Linked DNA regions of Undibacterium sp. 5I1. The protein of the gene in region 2 interacts with the protein of the main gene of each other region in a pairwise test. Links are inferred from orthologs where the notes say so. Each region holds a gene or a part of one and is shown on either strand. Other genes may lie near its edges.

What was found.
Region 1: the proteins of recO (region 2) and recR interact in binary tests that used the Escherichia coli proteins (3 or more experiments, as listed by UniProt). The link is inferred for Undibacterium sp. 5I1 from one-to-one orthologs.

What each region holds. Positions count from the first base shown.
Region 1 is NZ_JAVIWI010000001.1:1,641,699-1,650,261, forward strand. What follows is about bases 3,559-6,548. They hold recR (recombination mediator RecR), read right to left. Parts: upstream 5,357-6,548; coding sequence 4,760-5,356; downstream 3,559-4,759. Other genes in these bases: RGU72_RS07365 (MarC family protein), read left to right, coding at 3,782-4,384; RGU72_RS07370 (hypothetical protein), read right to left, coding at 4,458-4,646; RGU72_RS07380 (YbaB/EbfC family nucleoid-associated protein), read right to left, coding at 5,515-5,841; RGU72_RS07385 (DNA polymerase III subunit gamma/tau), read right to left, coding at 5,924-6,548. Outside these bases: RGU72_RS07350 (IS30 family transposase), read right to left, coding at 1-641; RGU72_RS07355 (xanthine dehydrogenase family protein molybdopterin-binding subunit), read right to left, coding at 833-3,151; RGU72_RS07360 (DUF1289 domain-containing protein), read right to left, coding at 3,358-3,546; more of RGU72_RS07385, read right to left, coding at 6,549-8,350. UniProt on the Escherichia coli protein: May play a role in DNA repair. It seems to be involved in an RecBC-independent recombinational process of DNA repair. It may act with RecF and RecO.
Region 2 is NZ_JAVIWI010000001.1:1,056,391-1,064,948, reverse strand. The notes cover bases 1-2,985. They hold recO (DNA repair protein RecO), read right to left. Parts: upstream 1,937-2,985; coding sequence 1,064-1,936; downstream 1-1,063. Other genes in these bases: rnc (ribonuclease III), read right to left, coding at 2,843-2,985; era (GTPase Era), read right to left, coding at 1,944-2,846; pdxJ (pyridoxine 5'-phosphate synthase), read right to left, coding at 309-1,067; acpS (holo-ACP synthase), read right to left, coding at 1-297. In the rest of the region: more of rnc, read right to left, coding at 2,986-3,730; RGU72_RS04480 (DUF4845 domain-containing protein), read right to left, coding at 3,742-4,140; lepB (signal peptidase I), read right to left, coding at 4,163-5,068; lepA (translation elongation factor 4), read right to left, coding at 5,065-6,858; tRNA pseudouridine(38-40) synthase TruA, read right to left, coding at 7,057-7,893; RGU72_RS04460 (FimV/HubP family polar landmark protein), read right to left, coding at 8,198-8,558. UniProt on the Escherichia coli protein: Involved in DNA repair and RecF pathway recombination.

The DNA.
Region 1 (8,563 bases), 580 kb from region 2 along the record:
CTGGCAGCAACTCCTTGCGCGTGTTTGCTATGATGTTGCCGGGCTAAGGTAAAACGAGAGACACGATCGACCCGCGTAATGACGATACCTTGCTGTTTCTTGCCAATGATCGTATCGCCCTCCCAGTCGCCTAAGCAGATTTTTTGATCCACGATCGCGGGTCGTTGGTCAATGCTGATACGGTTCTTGAGCATGCCCCGGCGCTGTTGACCACTACCGTAGCGTTTGCGGTAGGGCTTCTGACCCCGCAGATGCTTGAAGAGAGTGCCGCCCGCTCTGCGGTCAGCGTAGATGCGCAGATAGACGGTTTCATGACTGCTCTTCATTTTTTCCTGCCGTTCCAGGCTTAACCGTTCGATTGCTTGCTGCGGCGATAAGTCCATGCGCAGGTAGGTCGAGACGGCGAGCCAGTCGTTGTCATCAATACGTCGTGCGTTACGACTATTCTTTTGTCGTTCGTCGGCTATTTTTTTCGCTTGTAAGGGGCGCCACCCGCTTCCTCCGGTATTGCGCTTGAGTTCCCTGTGGATGCTGGACTTATGACGATGGAGTGCGGCAGCAATCTCGCTGACTGTCTTTTTTTCTAACCGCAGTGCGTAAATTTGGTATCGTTCGTCTTGGGTTAGGTGTGTGTAGCGCATATTCGGCAACTTTCGACTGGCTGGTCAAAAGGCAGAATGCTATCGCATCTGACCCTTTGACTTTTTATTCAACGTTGCTCTTCGTGCTTGAATCCACCAAGCAATATAGTTCTTTACTTAACCAGGCAGAATTTTTTATACGGGTCCATTAGCTTAAGCCAGATCGCGTGGAAAGCTAGTCAGAATAATATTTAGGTGATATCCAAATGCAGAGGCAAGCTACGAAGACGCTTACCTGTCAGTGCAAATAAGGCATTAGCGACTGCCGGGGCAATCGGTGGAGTTCCTGGCTCGCCAATACCTTCTGGCGGATTGGCACTTTTGATAATAATTACCTGGATGTCTGGAGTGTCATTTATCCGTAAAACAGGATAATCGTGGAAATTGGTTTGCTCCACCTGTCCGTTCTTAATCGTAATATCGCCGTACAAAGCTGCTGACAAACCAAAAATAATTGCCGACTCCATCTGCTGCGTAATGATATTTGGGTTAACAGCGATCCCGCAATCCACGGCGCAAGTGACTTTGTGTACGCGAAGCTGATTATTCTCAACCGAGACCTCAGCCACTTGCGCAACGATAGAACCAAATGATTGATGCAATGCCACGCCATGCGCCCGTCCATCTGGAGCAGCACCAGCCTTGCTCACTGCCGCCTCCAATACGGCTAGATGTCTGGGATGTTGAGTCAACAATTCACGTCGAAAATTCACTGGAGTTTTGCCAGCAGCGTGCGCCAACTCATCAATAAAACTCTCTTTAAAGAACGCATTGTGAGAATGTCCTACAGAGCGCCAATAGCCTAATGGTACTGGCGTCGGCACAATCACATGAGCGATCTTTTGGTGCGGAAATTCATACGGCATATCGAACTCACCTTCTGCCGTTGTTTTATCAGGACCACCTGCAGGCAAGCCAAATGTGCGTTGCATCACTTGATGTGTGACAGAACCAGAAGCAGATTTATTGTCATAGGCGGTAATTTTTCCACTTCCATCAACGACCGCTGCAAAGCGTGCAATTGCGGCCGGACGATACATATCGTGGGTAGTATCTTCCTCGCGGCTCCAGATCAATTGAACTGGCGCGCCTTTAGTTTCTAAGGCGATTTTTACGGCTTGGATCACCATATCAACTTCTAGCCGGCGTCCAAAACCGCCACCCAAATAGGTCATATGCAGATCAACATTATCGGGAGAAATATTCGCGATCTTGGCTGCAACGCCAACGGCAATACTTGGAACCTGAGTCGATGCCCAGATTATTAATTTTCCGTCCTTAAACTGGGCGGTGCAATTCATCGGCTCCATCGTGGCATGCGCTAAAAACGGTGCACGATACTCTGCCTTAATCAACTGATCTTTGGCTGTCGCAGCAGCAAACCCAGACGCGGGATCGCCAACTTTATAATAAGTAAAACCAGATTCGGTATCCAATTGATTACTAAGTTCTTTAAATATGCCAGCACTAGACAAACCTGCATGTGCACCGGGAAGCCACTCTACCGGCAATGCCAGCAAGGCTTTTTTTGCCGACCAGTAATTTTTAGCCACCACCGCAATGCCAGCGACGATATGCTCTTGACCAGGACTGGACAAGTCCACAACATGCATCACTCCAGGCATAGATTTCACCGCATCGGCATTGAAGTTTTTAATACTGCCACCAATGGTCGGACTCATCTTTAGCGCGGCATAAAGCAAACCCGGCGGTCTGACATCAAGACCGAATACCGCACTACCATTGACCTTAGACGCTGCATCGGTGCGCGCTTGCGGCGTTCCTATTACCTTAAAGTCTTGTGGATTTTTTAAGCGTATTTCGCCAGGCTCAGTTTGAGATGCCTTCTGCGCTAAATCGCCATAAGCGAGGCTTTTGCCTGAGGAATGGATTACTTTGCCATCGGAGGTGTGACATTGCTCTGGTGGCACGGCCCATTCTTTTGCTGCTGCCGCTACAAGCATCGCGCGTGCGGTGGCACCCGCTTCACGCAATGGCCCCCAAGAATCTTTGACACTCGATGATCCGCCTGTTAATTGCAAACCCAGCTCGCGCGCAAATTTACCTGTCATCCATACCGCTGTCCGCTTTAACACCCCTGTGTCATCGGGATGAAATGGCAAACCATCAGCCATGACGACAACATTCCCATAAATTTTATCGATGGGAGCGTACATCGTTTTGATGCTATGCATGCCGACATCAAGTTCCTCTGCAATTAACATCTGCAAAGCGGTATGTATGCCCTGCCCCATCTCACTCTTATGCAGGGCAACCGTAACCGTGCCATCTTTAGCAATCTTGATCCAACCAGTCAAGCTTACTTCGTCATTCATCACAGGCAAAGCAGTACCACCGTTTTGACGTTGCCGTGGCGGCATCACACCCCAACCAACCACAAGCGCACCAGTAACGCCCAAGCCGCCCAGGACAAAACGACGACGCGACTTATTTTTGGGTGCTGCTGCAGTTATTACTTTGGATGTTGATTCCAGCTCAGGCTTTGTCATCGCTATGTCTCCATAATTTGATTATGTTTTTTTGGAACTTACGCAAAATTATCCAAGCTGCGTTGCAGTTCGTGTATTGAGGTACTAAGTGAAGTCCCAAGTGAAGTACTAAGAACTAAATTACTGCCCTCGTCACCACTCCTTGCTGAGGTGGTTTTTCGTAAGTTTTATTGTTAATTAAAGTTAGCATAGATAAAACACAGTGGTTATTTGTTCCGCCGCGGATACCCCTCAGACAATATGCGGCTCCATACAATTTCTTTTTGCTCTTGTGACATGAAAACCCACTCAGCAACCTCCGCCAATGTGCGACCACAACCGCGACATACATCGTCAAATGTAGTGGAACATACTGCAACGCAAGGGGTATCAGGTCGTTCTTTATTTTCAAACATAATTATTGCCATTCAAAGTCAAACTTAGTGATTTTAGTCCGTCTACATATACAAGCATCATCCAACGGGACATTTACCAGCAAGGACACAACAGTCAGAGCGTAATGTAAAGACCCGGTACTCGTTATTTATGACGAATAATAACGCGCTTTCTAAAATTGTCTTGTAGCACCTCGTCAATTCACTTACGATGCCTTACAGTCCATAGAACACCATCAAAGCACGCTAAAAAATTATGACCAAAGACTTTTTTCAATCTTTTATTTTACTGATACTGGTCACTGATCCGTTCGGTAACGTCCCAATTTTTGTCAGCGCACTGTCACATGTTTCGCCAGAGCGTCGCTGGCGTGTCGTGGTCAGAGAATGTGCGATTGCCTTTGCCCTGTTATTACTATTTATGTTTTTTGGTAAGCATTTTTTAACAGCGATGCAACTCTCGGATGTATCACTGCGCATCGGTGGCGGCGTAATTTTATTCTTGATCGCATTGCGTATGGTGTTTCCGCAAGAAGGCGGTATTTTTGGCGATGTGGAAGACGATCACGAACCCTTTATTGTGCCGTTGGCTATTCCTGCATTAGCAGGTCCCTCTGCTTTAGCAACCGTATTATTATTTTCGTCCGATAGCAAAATGGATGTCGCCGTACATCTAGCGGCACTCACCGCAGTAGCCATAGTCTGGCTCATTGTTTTACTCAGCGCAGAACAGATGCAACGGGTATTAGGCAAGCGTGTAATGACAGCGTTTGAACGTTTGATGGGATTGATATTGACAGCAATGTCAGTAGAGATGCTGCTAGCAGGAATACGCGATTATCTGAAAACTTTATCTTGACGCACAAGATTCAACGTCAAGATTAAAGGCAGAGATGAACGTGGAAATTAAACGTAAAATAAAATCCGACAACTCAAAATACAAACTCAGCAGATGAAGGTATCAGAGCTAAATTGTGTGCAGAATAGCGCAATTGCAACTCTGCATTTTGCGCGAGACCTTGCTCTACATTTTGCGCAAATAACTTATTATTAAAAGTAAAGTAACCGAGCAAAAACAGCAGCAAAGCGATAGCGAATTGTTTGAAAAATCGTCGATTCATATTGTCATCCTTACCTACTCAGTTAACTACCTACTTGGTTACCTAGTATCTAAAATCATTATGCATCTACCGGGTATTGATGCATAAATTGATGCCTGCTAATCCGTACTACATTATGTGGCGCGACGATCCAACATTGCCCTTGCAATCGTCCCGGCATCTACATATTCAAGCTCACCACCAACTGGCACTCCTCGGGCAAGACGGCTAGCTTTTAATCCACGTGATTTTAAAGTCTCGCCAATATAATGCGCAGTTGCCTCGCCCTCATTGGTGAAGTTGGTCGCTAACACGACCTCAACCACAATGCCATCTGTCGCACGGACGATCAGTTTTTCCAGATGAATATCTTTCGGCCCGACACCATCCAGCGGAGACAAACGCCCCATTAATACAAAGTACATGCCTTTGTATGTCATGGTCTGCTCAATCATCATTTGATCTGACGGCGTTTCTACTACGCAAAGTAAAGAGGCATCGCGCTCAGGATCAAGACAAGTCTCGCAAACATCACTCTCGGTAAAGGTATTACAAAGCTGGCAGTATTTAATTTTCTCTACAGCCTGCATCAATGCCCTACCCAATTGCGACGCACCGTCCCTGTCGTGTTGCAGCAAGTGATATGCCATACGTTGTGCAGACTTAGGGCCGACTCCGGGCAAGCGACGCAAAGCTTCTGCAAGAAATTCAAGACTGGTATGGGGTTTCACTTAGGGGGAATAGACCGTTAATAAATAAAAAACAGATAAAAAGCGTAGCGCGAAAAAGCGAAGAGACGAATTTTCTGCATGAGGACGAATAAAAATACGGAGGCAAGATACCAAAACTTAACATTGCAGAGGGCTTTATACCCTCTGCAAAAACGTACTTAGAACGGCAGTTTAAAGCCTGGTGGCAATGGCATGCCAGATGTCAACGCAGACATTTTTTCAGCCGATGTGGCTTCTGCCTTGCGTACTGCGTCGTTAAAAGCTGCTGCAACCAAGTCTTCTAACATATCTTTATCGTCGGCCAGCAAAGACGGATCAATCGTGACGCGTTTTACGTCATTTTTGCATGTCATCACTACTTTGACTAAACCTGCACCAGATTGCCCTTCTACCTCAACTAGCGCCAATTGGTCTTGCGCTTTTTTCATGTTGTCTTGCATGGCTTGCGCTTGCTTCATCAAGCCTGCGATTTGGTTTTTCATCATAAAAATCTCCTAAAACTTGTTCAATGGTGTTGATAAATGCTTAATTAATTTGTAGCTATTGGCCGAATCATTTTGTAAGAAATCAAACAGGTTTAATACTGCCAGTCACGATAGACGCGCCGAATTCTCGCATTAAAGACTGAATGAAGGAATCACTTTGTATCGATTTTTCTGCAAGCTGCTGACGCTCTGCGCGCTCAGCAACTGCCTGGGCGTTAGCGGTTTGCTCGACGGCACCGATTTTAGTCTCGACCTTAACTGTCTTTGCAAAACGCTCTGACAAAGCGAGCTCTAATTTTTCAACGCTGCCAGATGATAATAATGTTTGCAAAGGTACGCGCAAACTAAATACGAATGTATTACCGTTGATCTGGCAATCAATTAACTCACTTTGCTGCACTAATTGCTGTGCCACGCCACGCATCGGCAAACTGCTTGCCAGATTAGGCCAATGTCCATCCCAATTTAATTCTTGTATTGGTTTAATTTCTGTAACGCGCAATGCTATTTGTGGCGACTCCCCAAATGCTACAGAGTCAGTTGGCGCTTCACAAGCATTTATAGTTTGCGCCGAAATTGATATGGTCGGCTGAGGAGGGTTAACGGGAGGTGCTGGGTTTTCTGACTTCACTTGCACGGGAACAATCGCAGCCTGATCAAACTGATCATCAAAAGCAGCGGACTGAAAATGTGGCGGTAACTCATTAGAAGAGCTCGCTTCCATCATATCTTCGTCCCAAGGCGGCATGTCATCCATCCCGGCTGGCGCCGCTATTTTTGTCTGGCTTACGGTTGATGTGTGCCGCTCTTTTGTCGGAGAAACAACTTGCGTAGCGTTGGCAAATGACTCAACTGGGGCAGTTGGCCTAGCTGGTGCCGAGCTTAAGACTGGCACCGTAACAGGTGCCGCCATCGGACGTGTTGCAGATATTTCGGCAACTGCTGCACGACTGGCAACCGAAGGCTTACGTAAACCAGCAGCAGCTAACGCAGCATCACGAGGCGATAAAACAGGGACTGCCACCGTTGCTGGTAGAACTACCTGCGCTGCGATTGGAAGCGCTTCTGGTATTACTTCTGGAAGTATTTCCCCCACCTGCTGAGCAGTCGAAACAAGTTCAGCCACACGAGCTACCTGATTATCTTGAGCAGAAGATTCAACAGCCGGCACAGCCATAACTGGCGCAACGGGCGGTATCGCTACAGACATTGTTGGCGAGACTATTGCAGCGGAGCTTAAAGGTGGGCTGGATGCTAGCTGCCCACTAATTGAACTAGCTGAATTTACCGATCTGACTGAATTTACTGGGCTTACTACACTCGGCATAATTGGACGTTGAGGAACGCGGCCAGACGGCGCAGATCCACCCGAGCCACCAGCGCCATTACCTGCAATTGCCGCGCCACTATCAGACGGACGGAAGGCTAGCAAGCGCAGTAGCGTCATACTAAAACCAGCGTATTCATCCGGTGCTAACACCAACTCATTACGACCATGTACCGCGATCTGGTAAAACAGTTGAATCTCTTCTTTACCGAATAAAGCAGCGAGGCGAATAACATCATCGCGCTCTGGCATGTCCTCAGGCACAGCATCCGGCACCATTTGTGCGATGGCAATCTGATGCAGCAAACTACCTAAATCTTGTAGAGCGGATTTATAAGACAAGCTACGTGCCGCCATTTCGTCAGCGACATCTAGCAAAGCTTTGCCCTCTTTCACAGCCAAGGCATCGAGCAAGCGGATCAGATACGACTGATCTAATGCACCCAACATACCTTGCACTGCCTCTAAGGTCACTTTGCCAGCTGCATACGCAATTGATTGATCTGTCAGCGACAAGGCATCGCGCATAGAGCCATGCGCACCTTGTGCCAGCAAGCGAAGTGCCGGGACTTCAAATTCGATCTGCTCTTGGCCGAGAATATTTTCCAGGTGCGAAACAATATGACCAGGTGGCATCTGCTTCAAATTAAATTGCAGACAGCGCGACAATACCGTCACTGGAATTTTTTGTGGATCGGTGGTGGCGAGGATAAATTTGACATGCTCAGGCGGCTCTTCCAGCGTCTTTAACATGGAGTTAAACGCATGGTTAGTCAGCATGTGCACCTCATCGATCATATAGACCTTGAAGCGTGCATTCGATGGTGCGTAGACCGCTTGCTCTAGCAGCGCTGCCATCTCATCCACCCCGCGATTAGACGCCGCATCCATCTCGATATAATCAACAAAGCGTCCGGCATCAATCGCCACGCAGGCTTCGCACACACCACAAGGGTGCGAGGTGATGCCGCCGTTACCATTGGCACCGATGCAATTAAAGGATTTAGCGAGTATGCGTGAGAGCGTCGTTTTACCGACACCACGAGTCCCTGTGAATAAATACGCGTGATGCAGCCGTTGCTGCTCCAGCGCATGCGATAAGGCACGAACCACGTGCTCCTGCCCAACCAGCGTTTCAAAGCTTTTGGGACGATATTTTCTGGCGAGAACTTGATATGACATGACAGGATTTTACCTTATCCGACTCTGTTTTGACGTAGTGCAGACAAAGATCATTGATTAAAAATAATGGAGGTAGCAAACGGTTAATTCTCTGCCGTCAAGAAGGTGAAATATCTAAAAACACTGATTAGACTACTCAGGGCGATCCGGCAGCTTTTCAGATATGTCTTACAAACATTTGCTTAAGCCTAATAATTGTACTATAACGATAAC
Region 2 (8,558 bases):
TAAATCGTTAATGGTCGATATGATAGGCTGGCCACTACTTAGGTTTAGTATTTGTACAGAAGACCAATTCATCGGCTCGGTTATTCCCAGCCCGATTGCTTTGGAAAATGCCTCTTTGGCCGCAAAACGTGTAGCTAAAAATTGCAAACCACGAACTTCTGTACTAGCTTTGCGTTGATGATATATCGTCAGTTCGTCGACACCGAGAATTTTTTCTGCAAAGCGGTCACCATGTCGTTTCACAGATGATTCTATGCGACTTGTTTGAACAATATCGGTACCAATTCCGTAGATCATTACTGATTCAATCAAAGCGCATGTGAACGAGCTTGACTCATAATCGCTTTCATATCACTCACCGCTTTTTTCCAACCAACAAAAACCGCTTGAGCAACAATAGCATGGCCTATATTGAGTTCAGAAATGTCAGGTATTGCCGCAATTGTCTGCACGTTCGTAAAATGCAAACCATGTCCCGCATTGACCTTCAATCCTCGCTTTATGCCTTCCAAAGCTCCTTGTTTAATTCGGAGTAATTCTGCTGCTTGCTGTGTATTGTCATTCGCATCAGCATAGCGACCAGTGTGAAGCTCAATCACCGTTGCACCTGTCTCAGATGCCGCCTGAATTTGTTGTGCGTCGGCGTCAATAAATAAACTGACGCGAATACTTTCCGCTTGTAACTGACGTACCGCCGCCTGCACTTGAGAAAAATACTTAACCACATCTAAGCCACCCTCTGTAGTCACCTCTTCTCTGCGTTCCGGCACTAAACAAACATCTTGAGGTTTTATTTTGCAAGCAAAGGCGATCATCTCATTTGTTACTGCAGCCTCTAAGTTCATACGCGTAATGAGTTGAGGACGAATACGTTCAACATCTGCATCTTTGATATGACGGCGATCCTCACGCATATGCAAAGTAATGCAATCAGCACCTGCCTCTTCCGCCATTAATGCAGCTTGCAAGGGATCAGGGTAATTGGTACCACGTGCATTGCGTAAGGTAGCGACATGGTCAATATTGATACCAAGTTCAATGGTTTGAGTTTGTTGATGTATGTTCATAGATTTTGCAAATCAATCAAAATTTGGCGAGTGTTGAGTGGCGTGCCATGCAAGTGATGAGCCAGTAAAAAGCGCATTAACATTTTACTTTGAGATTGGGTTATGGGATCTTGATATTCTCCGGCATGCATATCAATCAGAGTTTTACCGTTGACGCGGGGAGTCGTGTCTGATGGGCGCGCTGGACGCGCACCAAGCTCAGGATCAATTATATAAAGCTCTTGATTCAGCACAGTCGCTTTCGTCATGTAACAACGAGTCAAGTCGCCTATAAAGCCTGACTCTCGTAGCAACGCATGCTCAAATTTTCTCAAAACAATCAAAGCAGGCTCCTGATGTGCCAACTGATTTATGGTAGAAACGTAATGATCAAAAAGTGATGGGCATGGCTCATCGCGCATCAAAAATTTAACCAATAATTCATTTAGATAAAATCCACACAGTAGTGCCGATTTTTCTAACGGGAGCATGCCGCCAACCCATTCTGCGGCGCTAAGCGTTTTAATATCTGATTTACCGCTCCACGACATAGTTAAAGGCTGGAAGGTTTGCAATATATTACGCAACTGAGAATGTGGTCGTTTGGCACCCTTAGCTACTAACGCTAATCGCCCGTAATCACGAGTAAATACATCAATGATTAAGCTAGTTTCTTTGTAGGGATATGAATGTAATACAAAGCCAGGCTGACCTAAGATGCGCACATCTTTGGTCATTGGTTTAGTACGCGGTGCTTTGGAGATTACAGATGATTTTCGAGGAAATTTTGTGGCAGGTTTTACCGTTATGGATGGCTCAGCAGAAGCATTAGCCACAAGCTCTGTGATTGATATAACATCTGCATTCAGATCTATTACCTGCACACTCATGATGTCGCTATTCGTAGCCGTAGGCGCGCAAACCAGCTTCGTTATCGGCCCAGCCAGATTTCACTTTAACCCAAATTTCTAAATAAACAGGTCCACCAAATAGCTTCTCCATATCTTGACGTGATTGAGTAGAAATATCTTTTAATCTAGCGCCTTTATTTCCAATCACCATGGATTTATGAGTATTTCTGTCCACAAGAATCGCAACGAATACCCGACGCAAATTACCTTCTTGTTCGAACTTCTCGATCAAAACTGTGCTTGTATAAGGTAACTCATCACCTACAAAGCGAAATAACTTCTCTCTGACGATCTCAGTTGCTAAAAACTTTTCGCTACGATCAGTAATGTCGTCCTCGCCAAAAACAGGAGGATTCAATGGAAGATATTTCTTTATTTCACCCTCAAGATTTTCCAGTTGAAATCTCAAAGTAGCCGACACAGGCACCACTGCAGCAAAAGGATACAAAGCCATAATTTTTTGCGCAAACGGCATCATGATTGCTTTATCTTTGACTCGATCCGACTTATTGATCACTAAAATACAAGGAACATCTTTTGGTAACAAATCAATTACTTGTTGATCGGCGGCACCAAAAGTACCTGCCTCTATAATAAATAAAATGACATCCGAGGCTGTCAAAGTAGTCGTGACAGTTCTGTTCAAAGTCTTATTTAAGGGATTCGAGTGAAGGGTCTGAAAACCAGGAGTATCAACGTACACATATTGAGTGCTGTCTTTTGTCTGAATTCCTGTGATTCTGTGACGCGTCGTCTGTGCCTTACGTGAAGTTATACTGACTTTAGCGCCAATCAAGGCGTTCATCAATGTAGATTTCCCTACATTAGGACGGCCAACAATGGCTATATAGCCGCAGCGAAAGTCTGCGTTATTAATGATATCGGTCATGCGATCTTAGGTTGAGATTGATGCGTTAGAACGTCAGTTTTTGCAGCGGGCTGATTACTAGATATGTCTAACAAAGATTTCTGTGTCGAACCGTTAGATTTATTATCATCAGCCGATGCGTTAGCTAGCGCATCTGATTGTACCGTTGCTATTCCAGCTAGTTTAAGTTGTGACGTCCGGGGTTTCTTTTTGCGAGATGCTGGAGTTTTAGCAAGTAAATTTAAAGCAGTTTCCAGAGCCAGCTTTGCTGCTGCTTGCTCACCGGCACGGCGACTACCGCCAGCGCCAAATACTTGTATCTCTAATTTTGGAACCAGGCACTCAATTTCGAATTCCTGATTATGAGCAGCACCATGTGTAGCAACAACGTTATATTGAGGCAAGGCTATTTTTTTACTCTGCAAAAATTCTTGCAGCAATGTTTTAGCATCTTTGCCTAAAGTAGTTGGATCTATTGTAACCAGGACTAGTGAGTATAGAGACTTAATCACTTCACGTGCGGCATCAAATCCCGCATCTAAAAAAATCGCCCCAAACAAGGCTTCTAAGGTATCCGCCAAAATAGATGGCCTACGGAAGCCACCAGATTTCAACTCCCCCTCGCCCAGGCGTAAAAACTGAGACAACTCAATTCTTTGCGCTATCTCATACAAAGATTGCTGTTTTACCAAATTTGCTCTAACTCGAGATAAATCACCCTCATCAATATTGGCGAAGCTATCGAATAAAAGCGAAGCAACCACACAATTTAAAATAGAGTCACCTAAAAATTCCAAGCGCTCATTATGCAAAACACTGTGGCTACGGTGCGTTAAAGCTTGCTGCAATAAAGCTGCATTCTTGAATTGATGCCCCAATCTCTTTTGCAATAATTGTTCATTCATACGAGATCTGCTTATTCCTGCTTTTTGGGGACTGTCCCATTTTTTGCCGTTGTACCTTCATACTCCAGTAATAAACTAGCTGGTCCAAATAAAGGAATTTTTTTTGTATAAGCAAAGCTAACATCCATACTGCCATCACTAGTTTTTACAATGGAAAGATCCTTACCTGCAACCGCATCAAAATATCCAATCTCTGCTTGTTTATCAAATGCAATCTGTATTTCACGTACTGTCGCACCTGACTGTTTTGCTGACTGTATAGCTTTTTTGATAGACATAAATTCAATCACCGTTGGGGAAATTTTTATCCCTATCATTGCAATCATCCCAACGATAACCAGCATAAATATCAAACTAATAAACGTAATACCTAGCTGTCGGCCAAAGCGCTGATTTTTTATATTTTGCATAAGTATGCAACTCCACAAGTTATTAAAAACTGCCGATTCTTTTTGGATGACTAAAGTTCATCCAAATTACAAATGCTTTACCAACAATATTTTGATCTGGAACAAATCCCCAATAACGACTGTCAGCGCTGTTGTCTCGATTATCACCCATCATAAAATACTGATTTTCAGGTACCGTACACGCAAAACCGAAACTATCGTACGAGCATGACTCATGCTTTGGAAATTGGTCAGGGCTATCCACAAAAACTGGTTTCTGATCATCATTCAAAATGCTATGTTGTACGCCGGTCAAATTCTCACTAAATTGCTTAGAATACGTAAGTGTATCGTCTAAAAAATCTGGCATAGCCTCGTACGATAATGCTTTACCGTTAATTAATAAACGCTTGTTTTTATACACTATTCTATCGCCGGGTACGCCAACTACACGTTTAATATAATTTAGGCTGGTATCTTTTGGATATTTAAACACCATAATGTCCCCACGTTTAGGATCATTGATATTTAATATTTTCTTATCAATGATAGGTAAACGAATCCCATAAGTATATTTATTAACCAAAATCAAATCGCCAACAAATAATGTCGGCAACATTGATCCCGATGGTATTTTGAAAGGTTCATACAAAAAAGAGCGTAAAAAAAACACAAGCGCGATCACTGGAAAAAAACTACCAGAGTATTCCACCCAAGTAGGCTGCTTTAGCAAAGTCGACTCTAGTTCTAAGCGTCCACCCTCTTGCAAGCGAATCCCATCTGCAGTCAGTTTTGCATTACGCGCATCAAAACTCGCCAAAGCTTGATCTGCCTTCAATCGTCGTTGCTTAGCCCACACAAACATGTCGAGAAACCAGATGATTCCGGTTGTTATCATCAATACAAAAAGAATTAATGCAAAGTTACCTAAAATTGATTGAAAACTCATTTATCTTCCACTTGTAAAATTGCCAAAAATGCTTCTTGTGGGATTTCCACAGAGCCGACTTGTTTCATTCGCTTTTTGCCCGCTTTTTGCTTTTCTAATAATTTCCGCTTACGACTGATATCGCCACCGTAACATTTGGCCAAAACGTTTTTACGTAAGGCTTTAACGTTTTCACGTGAAATGATGTTAGCGCCAATGGCAGCTTGAATAGCTACGTCAAACATTTGCCTTGGGATAAGTTCACGCATTTTGGCAGCGACCGCCCGACCACGATACTGACTGTTCGCCCTATGAACAATAATTGCTAGCGCATCTACTTTCTCGCTATTAATCAACATATCCACTTTAACAACATCTGCCGCACGGTATTCTTTAAACTCATAATCCATAGAGGCATAACCACGGGATGTTGATTTCAGTCTATCAAAGAAGTCCAGCACAATCTCTGCCATGGGCATTTCGTATGTCAATTTGACTTGCCTGCCGTGATAGTTCATGTCAAGTTGCACGCCACGTTTTGACGTGCACAAAGTAATTACTGCACCGACATACTCTTGCGGCATATAAAGATTGACGGTGACGATAGGTTCGCGTATTTCTTCAGTTCTTGAAGGCTCGGGCATTTTTGACGGATTATCTACCATCAAAATACTACCATCTGCCATTACGACCTCATAAATAACGGTCGGGGCGGTGGTGATCAAGTCCATGTCGAACTCGCGCTCCAAACGCTCTTGCACAATCTCCATGTGCAACAAACCTAAAAATCCGCAACGAAATCCAAATCCAAGCGCCTGAGAAACTTCTGGCTCATACATTAAGGCTGAGTCATTGAGCTTTAACTTCTCCAGAGAGTCACGCAATGCATCATATTGATTTGCCTCCACTGGAAATAAACCCGCAAACACTTGTGGCTGTACTTCTTTAAAGCCTGGCAAAGGCTCTTTAGCAGCTTTGCCTACAATCGTAATGGTGTCGCCAACCTTGGCTGACTTAAGCTCTTTAATACCAGCGATAATAAAACCAACTTGCCCAGCCGACAACTCAGTGCGGGACAAAGATTTCGGCGTAAAAACTCCGACACTTTCGACTAGATGTTGCGCCTCTGTAGCCATGAATAAAATTTTATCTTTTGGTCGTAAAGTACCATTAACTATACGTACCAACATCACGACACCAACGTAGTTGTCAAACCAGGAATCGACAATCAAGGCTTGCAAAGGGGCATCTGGATCTCCCTTTGGCGGGGGAACTTTAATAATTAAAGATTCTAAAACAGCCTGAACGCCCAAGCCTGTTTTTGCCGAGCAGTGAACTGCGTCGCTGGCATCAATCCCTATGACTTCTTCAATTTCATTAATCGCATTGTCTGGGTCTGCTGACGGCAAATCAATCTTATTCAGGACTGGCACAACCTCTACACCTAATTCGATCGCGGTATAGCAATTTGCTACTGTTTGAGCTTCCACCCCTTGCGATGCGTCTACGACTAATAGAGCACCCTCGCAAGCCGACAAAGAACGACTTACTTCGTAACTAAAATCTACGTGTCCGGGGGTGTCGATCAGATTTAAATTGTATATTTTTCCGTCAAGAGACTTGTACTGCAATGCTGCTGTCTGAGCCTTGATGGTAATACCGCGCTCACGTTCTATATCCATAGAATCAAGAACTTGCGCTTCCATTTCACGGTCAGACAAACCACCACACAACTGGATAATTCGATCAGCAAGTGTTGATTTGCCATGATCAATATGGGCAATAATTGAAAAATTGCGGATGTTATTCATTAGGGAGAGGAAAGGCCTGTTAAAAAAAAGGCGCTCTGAGCCGGGCAATGGTCCCCAGGCGAGCGCCTCAATTTTGGGTTATGCAAAGCTACATTTTACCGGATTTTGTAAGGGAAAGCCCAAAAATCATGTTCAGGCAAGAAAGCAAAGGCCAAAAATACATTAAAAAATTAACAGTCAGCACATATATTTCCGCCTTTAACTATCTAACTGAGAATCTTTAAACGGTAACGATCCTAAGAAATTATCGTTTTTATTTTGTGATAAATTCCATTTTTTATCGTAATCAATTTTTGCAAGGTATAAACCATCCGGCATAAAAGTTGGTGCGGACAAACTACGATCACGACTCATCAACAAATGCTTTATCCAATCAGGCTCTTTTTTACCAATGCCTACAAAAAGTAAGGAACCAATAATATTGCGTACCATGTGATGTAAAAACGCACTGGCGCGCAAGGTAAAGATAAGCAAATCACCTTGCTGGCGTATTTGCACGTCATACATATGCTTTATTGGTGATTTAGCCTGACATGCGGCAGCACGGAAGACCGTAAAATCATGTTCGCCAAGCAGATAAGAAGTTGCCTCGCGCATCTTACTCACATCGAGCGGACGAAATACCCAGCCAGCTCGCTGCGCCCAAAGTGGGGAACGCACAGGATTATTGTAAAGAACGTAATGGTAAGTCCTTGCGTAAGCACTAAACCGAGCATGAAAATTATCTTGGGCATCAGGGTCATCAAATAGCACTTCAGTTGCCCAAAGAACAGCAATTGAATCTGGCAAAAATGCATTCACCCCATTCATCCAAGAATACATACTTCGATCTAACTCGGTATCAAAGTGAATTACTTGTTCAAGAGCATGAACACCTGCGTCAGTACGCCCAGCGCAAGTCGTCTTGAGAGGCGCTTTAGCAAAAGCAAATAGAGCCTTCTCCAGCGCGTCCTGCACCGTCTGACCGGATGGCTGAGTTTGCCAACCATGCCATCGGCTACCATCATACTGCACACCAAGAACAAGACGTTTCAATTCAAACTCACAAATTCAATTATTTAAAGAAAACATCAAGGTTTAGATAAAATGTAAGCAAACTATTAAAGAACGAAAAAGTAATTATTAGCATTAACAACTTCAATATACTACCTATACTTTTCTCAAAAAATCCCTGCTTACCCAATTAATATATAGACGAATAATTATACTCACCAGGAGTATACTAGGAAACTATACAAGCTAGCGACATCAGACCAGAAATTCTACTTTATCCTTTCAATCATCAAAACGAAAACGGGCGCCAACCAAAAGTTGCGCCCGCCGGGAAGTACCAATTAAATCAAGATAAATGCGTTAGCATTTCCTGTGCTTTAGCAATTTGGTCTCGTGTACCACCTTTTATTACTTCATCCAATAATTCGCGCGCTCCGTCTTTATCGCCGATCTCATGGTAGGCAACGGCAAGATCAAGCTTAGTTGCCATTTCTGCATTGTAAGATGGCGTCTCCGCGACGATCACGTCATGTGTATCCGGTTTAGATGACTCATTGTCGAGATCAAAATCAATTCCTGATAAATCAAACTCAAAAGCAGCAGGAGAAGTACTGGTTGTTTCGACCACATCACCAGTACTGACTTGAGAAACCGTTTCCTCGTGAGTTTCAACTGTATTATCACTGGCAGTTAATGACATTGAATCA